Regions from separate parts of the Rhizobium sp. 05N430 genome, predicted to be linked through region 1. Evidence: predicted binding sites of a transcription regulator. Region 1 holds the regulator's gene; the other holds the start of a gene.
The links. Region 1 encodes LexA, which represses DNA repair genes until DNA is damaged. Its sites were predicted from a motif close to TGTTCNNNNTGTGTTCNG; they were not measured.

Region 1 (3,272 bases):
CTGTCCCGGCGCCGGCTTCACCAACAGACGATTGTTCATACTGACATGGGTGATCCCGTTAGCAGCCAAATGCGCCGCTGTCACGGCCAGATCACCGACCGAAAAGACGATTGCGCGCGCCCTGAGGCCGTTATCGGTGACAAGTGGCTCGGCATCGAAATAGGCCTCCATGCCCTCGTTCGAGAAGATGGAAAGTCTCCCGTTCGGCAATTCGAAGGATAGGCCGAGTGCCGCCTCCTTAGGCTCCACTCCACCGCTGGCCGTCTCCAGAAATTCGGCGAAGGCCTGCGGATCCTCAGCGCTCAGCGCGATCTCGCTGATGCCGGTGACGCCGTTTGCATGGGTTTCCAGTGCATTGCGATCGGCCGGAAAGGCGTTGATCCGCTGGCAGGCGAAGAAGAAGACATCGGGTGCCCGAAGATCGGCGGCAAAGGCGAGCTTGAAGGCGCCTGTCGCCTGCGTTCCGTCGGGCATGACGATCGGCCGCGAGAATTCGACCATATCGCCGCCGCTCAGCTGCGCGCCGTCATAGGCAGCCTTGTCCGCATCGGCACTATCGGTGCCGAAGACAACAGCCGAAAAGCCGTCATCGCCGCAGCGGAAGCGGAAGGCCTGATCGCGGGCGACAAAGCTGTTGCCCTTTGCGACAGCCGCGTCGCAGTCCGCCTGGCTCGCAATACCGAGCGGTTCGAGATAGGTCTTGTCGGCCAAGAAGACGCAGGCATTCTCCGTTCCGAACGGATGACGGCCATCGGCCGCGACGGTGAAACCGAGACGCCCGAGTCGCTCGCGGGCAACGTCGATATGGGTCACGGGCAGTACCAGATGATCGAGCGGATGCGTCATGGCGGTTCCTCCGGTGAAGCCGGCAGAGATTTGCACGCCCTGCCCGGCAAAGCGCAAGCGTGGATCACCAATCCGGCAAATAAACTTTCAAAAACGACGAAAAATCATCGGAAGTTTTACCGATATTTAGGCACTTGCGGAACACATATGGAACATATAGTGTCCGTTCTGGCTTTGTTTCACGAATCTGGGGAAAAACTTCGATGCTGACGCGCAAACAACAGGAGCTTCTCCTCTTCATTCACGAGCGCATGAAGGAGTCCGGCGTTCCGCCATCCTTCGACGAAATGAAGGATGCGCTCGATCTGGCTTCCAAGTCGGGCATCCATCGCCTGATCACGGCTCTGGAAGAACGTGGCTTCATTCGCCGCCTACCGAACAGGGCGCGCGCACTCGAGGTCATCAAGCTTCCGGAAGCCTACAGCCCGAGCATCCAGCCGCGCCGCGGCTTCTCGCCGAGCGTCATCGAAGGCAGCCTCGGCAAGCCGCAGCCGGTCGCGCCGCCGAAGCCTGCGAACGAGGACAATCACACGTCGATCTCGGTGCCGGTCATGGGCCGGATCGCAGCCGGTGTGCCGATTTCGGCGATCCAGCAGAACACACACGACATCACTGTTCCCGCCGACATGCTCGGAAACGGTGAACATTATGCTCTTGAGGTCAAGGGCGACTCGATGATCGAGGCCGGCATCTTCGACGGCGATACGGTCATCATCCGCAACACCAATACCGCCAATGCCGGTGATATCGTCGTTGCTCTCGTCGATGACGAAGAGGCAACGCTGAAGCGCTTTCGCCGCAAGGGTGCATCCGTTGCGCTCGAAGCTGCCAACCCGGCTTACGAAACCCGTATTTTCGGACCGGACCGCGTCAAGGTTCAGGGCAAGCTCGTTGGCCTTATCCGCCGCTATCACTGAGCGTCTCGCTTTCACCAAAAGTGCCGCTGCGCCAATCGTAGGCGCGGTGGCGGATCCAGGGCCGGTCGAGACCCTCGAATGATGTGGTGATTTCGGCGATCCCATTGGGGAAACGAAGCTCGACAGCGCCTGTCTTTCGCAGTGTCTCCCCGGTGAAAAGCAGGGCGCCTGAGCGGCAGGTATCGAGGCGCAGGCGAACCGGTGTGACGACGATATCGGATATGTCGCAGGCTGGGCCAAGGAACGCCGCATTCTCGATCACGGTCAGGATCGAACCGTTGTCGAGCTTCGCCGTACACCAGGACTTTTTCACGCATGAGAAGCGCTCGCCCGTCGCACTGGCCTTGATCGCGTTCATGGTGTCGTTCTGCTGTGCCTCCGTCAGTTTCAGCCTTTCACCGCGCGGTGCGGTGGGAATATCCGGGAGCGCCGGGAACGCCGGTGACAAATGCTTATCGATCACCAGAGCGCGCCTCCATTGATCAAAGATGAAGCCCGGTGGCCGCTCGCGATTGGTGGCGAGGCCGTTGTCACTGACGATGCCCGCCATGCTCCCGTCCTCGGCAATCACGATTTTCGGCGGCGGAGGACCTCCCAACATCGCGGCGGCTGTCGTCGATGCCATCAAGATCGCGGTGCCGAGATGCCGTATGCGGCTGCGCAGCAAAGTCAGCAGCAGGAAACCCGTCACCGCCGCGGGAAAGTACCACGACGCCAGGCGCCCGACGCCGATATCGCCGCCCCATGAGGCAACCGTCCTGGCGATGGCGATCACCAGATCGAGCCCGAAGCCCGTCACCTGCCACGCCCATGCATCGAGACCGAGGGGCATCAGCAGCATGGCAATGAGGCCGAACGGCATGATGATGAAGGAGATGATCGGCATGGCAGCGAGATTGGCTGGCAGGCCATAGGCCGTCAGCCGGTGGAAGTGCTCGACCGAGAACAACGCGGTCGAGAAGCCGCCGATGACGGAGGTCAGCAGGATGCCGCCGAAGAACGCAGTGGCGGAAGACAGCATCCTGACGGCGCGAAACTTTGCGAAGGGCCGGTCGCGCACCGGCCTCTCCTTCCAGAGCGCATAGCCGGCGACGAGGGCCAGTGTCGCGGCGAAGGACATCTGGAAGCTTGGCCCCATGATCTCCGAGGGTGAGAGGACAATGATCACCAGCGCCGATAAGGCTACGTTGCGCAGACTGATCGACGGCCGGTCGAAGAAGACCGCCGCCAGCATGATCGCCATCATGATGAAGGCGCGTTCGGCAGAGACAGCGAAGCCCGAAATCAGAAAATAGGCGGTGACGGCGGCAAGCGCACCGGCTGCGGCAATCTTCTTGACGGAATAGGCCTGGACGACAGCCGGAAACAGGCTGAGCACGGTGCGGAAGCCGACGAAGAAGATGCCTGCCGACAGCGCCATGTTGAGACCGGAAATGGCGATGATATGCGCAAGGCCGGATTGGCGCAGCGCCTCGGTCGTCTCGCTCGAAATGGCGCGGCGCTCGTCCG
Region 2 (3,272 bases), on a different contig from region 1:
CCTTCAAAGGCGAGGATATGCGTCGCCAGACGGTCGAGGAACATGCGATCGTGGCTGATGATGATGGCGCAGCCGGCGAAGTTTTCGAGCGCCGTTTCCAGCGCGCCCAGCGTTTCCGTATCGAGGTCGTTGGTCGGTTCGTCGAGCAGCAACACGTTGCCGCCGGCCTTCAGCATCTTGGCAAGGTGAACGCGGTTGCGCTGACCACCCGAGAGATTACCGACCTTCTGCTGCTGGTCGCCACCCTTGAAGTTGAAGGCACCGCAATAGGCGCGGGAGTTCATGTCGAACTTGCCGAGCTTGATGACTTCGGCGCCGCCCGAGATTTCTTCCCAGACCGTCTTGTTGCCATCCAGCGCATCGCGGCTCTGGTCGACATAGCCGAGATGCACGGTGTCACCGATGCGCACCGAACCGGCATCCGGCTTTTCCTGACCGGTGATCATCTTGAACAGCGTCGTCTTGCCGGCGCCGTTCGGGCCGATGATGCCGACGATGCCGCCCGGTGGCAGCTTGATCGACAGGTCGTTGATCAGCGTGCGGCCTTCGAAGCCCTTGGTGATGCCTTCCATCTCGATGACGACATTGCCGAGACGCTCGGAGACCGGGATAATGATCTGCGCATCGCCGGGACGGATGCCTTCTGCGGCATCGACCAGCTGTTCGTAGGCCTTGATACGGGCCTTCGACTTCGCCTGGCGGGCCTTCGGACTAGAGGCGATCCATTCCTGTTCGCGCGACAGCGCCTTCTGGCGGCCGGCTTCTTCGCGGTTTTCCTGCAGCATGCGCTTTGCCTTGGCCGTCAGGTAGGCAGAGTAGTTGCCTTCGTACGGAATGCCGCGGCCGCGGTCGAGCTCAAGGATCCAGCCCGTCACGTTGTCGAGGAAGTAGCGGTCGTGGGTGATCATCATCACGGCGCCCGGATAATCGCGCAGGTGCTTTTCGAGCCAGGCGATGGTTTCGGCGTCGAGGTGGTTGGTCGGTTCGTCGAGCAGCAGCAGGTCCGGCTGCGACAGGAGCAGGCGGCAGAGTGCGATACGGCGGCGTTCACCGCCCGAGAGAATGGTGACGTCGGAGTCCTTCGGCGGGCAGCGCAGCGCTTCCATAGCCATTTCGACCTGCTGTTCCAGATCCCAGAGGTTCTGGCTGTCGATGATGTCCTGAAGCTTGGCGCCCTCGTCCGCCGTCTCGTCGGAATAGTTCATCATCAGCTCGTTGTAGCGATCGATGATTGCCGTCTTGTCGGCAACGCCCATCATGACGTTCTCGAAGGCGGTCTTTGTCGGATCGAGATGCGGCTCCTGCTCAAGGTAGCCAACGGTCGCGCCGTCGGCGAGCCAGGCTTCGCCTGTGTATTCCTTGTCCTGACCGGCGATGATGCGCAGCACCGTCGACTTACCGGCGCCGTTCGGGCCAAGAATACCGATCTTGGCATCCGGGTAGAACGACAGGTTGACGTTCTCAAGAATTTTCTTGGCGCCGTAAGACTTGTTGAGTCCCGACATGTGATAAATGAACTGACGTGCCATCTTTAAACTGCTCCGCGCGCAAACGTGTAAATCCGTGGCCGCTATGTAGGCGAAACCCGGCTCCCGGGCAACGCCGAAACCGGCCTCTCTTGCGCTTTGCAGCAGTCTTTGCGTCAGAAACCGGCCGCGTCGACCACGCCCTGGTCGCATCCGAACGAGGTTCGTCCCGCCCCCTGGATCAGCGTGCCGAGATTATCGGCAGAGCCTGGTGCCACCGCATCCTCAGACAAGCCGATCGTCAGCTCGCTGATAACCCGCACACCGCCGGCCCTGCGGCAACTCATCTTGACCCGGTCGGCAGCGCCTGCTCCAAAACTCTTGTCGAAGGCGGCCTTGATCTGATCGGCGCTGACAGACTTGCCGACATTGGCAGCAAACAGCTCGCGCACCGCCGATGCATTGAGATCGCCGATCAGCCGCACAGCCGTGCCGAAATAGGCGTCAGCCGAGAGTTTCGTGCAGGTGCCGTGCTTGGTCCACTCGTGACGCTCGAGCGCCGATTGCGTGCCCGGCATCGCTTTTGCCAGCGCTGCCGCATTCTCCGGCGTCAGCTTGACCTCAGGCAGAGACCGCCAGTCGCCATCCTTGTCGGCCGCCTGCTCTTCCTTCGAGACACCGCAGTAATTCTGCCGCATCGGCCAGAGGCCATGGAGGGTAAAATTGGTCGCGTCGAAGCGATCCCGCGTCTGGCTGGCGCATTCAGGCTTCTTCTGGTTCGTCTGGCAGAAGGCCGGTTGCCAGCTTGCGGCGAGGATGAAGCGCGTGCGCCCCTGCCCTTCCTGTGCGAAAGCCGAAGCCGCCAACAGGCCCGACAAAGCCACGATTGCCGCATTCAGAAAGAACCTGCTCATCTCCATCCCCTAGATAGAACAATACAAGAACAAGTAAGCACGAAGCGCAACGTTCCGCAACCCTGAATCGCAGCATTTTCCCCTGCAAATCGCCGCAGGCCCGCTTGCATTTGACGGCCGATCTGATCTTCTGCGCGCCGGGAGGATCGGATGTTTTCGCAAACACAATGGCTTAACGTGACAGGCGCCTCGCTCGCCTTTCACAGCGAGATGGCCGCGGGCGCGCCACGCGGTATCCTCGTCGTTTGCCACGGCCTTGCCGAGCATTCGAAACGCTATCAGCGCTTTGCGGAAGCCATGGCCGCGCGCGGCTATCATGTCTTTGTGCACGATCATCGCGGCCACGGCGAGACCAAGGCGCCGGATGCGCCGGTCGGGCAGTTCGCGAGGCGCGACGGTGTATCCCGCGTCATCGATGACGTCGCCGCCATGCGCGATCATGCAGCGAGGCTACACCCGGGGCTCCCCGTTATCCTCTTCGGCCATTCGATGGGCGGGCTGATCGCGCTCAATGCGGCGGAGACCCGTCCGGAAAAATTCGATGCGGTCGCCGTCTGGAACTCGAACTTCGCCGTTGGCCTCTCCGGCCGCGCCGCGCAAATGATCCTGCGTGCCGAAAAGGCGCTGAAGGGCTCGGACGTGCCGAGCGGCATGCTGCCGAGATTGACCTTCGCCGCCTGGGGCAAGTCCATTCCCGGCCACACGACGGAATTCGACTGGCTGTCGTGCGATCCGGCGGAGGTCGCGAAATATATCGCCGACCCGCTCTGCGGCTTCGATGCCTCTGTATCGATGTGGCTCGACGTTTTCGAACTGACATTCCGGGCGACGAAAAAGGATCAGCTAGACCGTCTTCCGAAGGATCGCCCGATCCATCTCGTTGGCGGCGGGC

Region 2: AC1DJO_RS01520 (ribonuclease T2 family protein) is a predicted target of LexA. The motif match lies at 2,395-2,412, and genes of this name have one in related genera.

The regions. Positions count from the first base shown of each region.
Region 1 is NZ_JBFTMO010000008.1:167,340-170,611, reverse strand. Features, by position in the region: gene AC1DJO_RS18215 (VOC family protein) at 1-846, opposite strand, end outside; gene lexA (transcriptional repressor LexA) at 1,050-1,763, shown strand; gene AC1DJO_RS18205 (ComEC/Rec2 family competence protein) at 1,744-3,272, opposite strand, start outside.
Region 2 is NZ_JBFTMO010000001.1:302,808-306,079, reverse strand. Features, by position in the region: gene ettA (energy-dependent translational throttle protein EttA) at 1-1,529, opposite strand, end outside; gene AC1DJO_RS01520 (ribonuclease T2 family protein) at 1,643-2,380, opposite strand; gene AC1DJO_RS01515 (alpha/beta fold hydrolase) at 2,531-3,272, shown strand, end outside.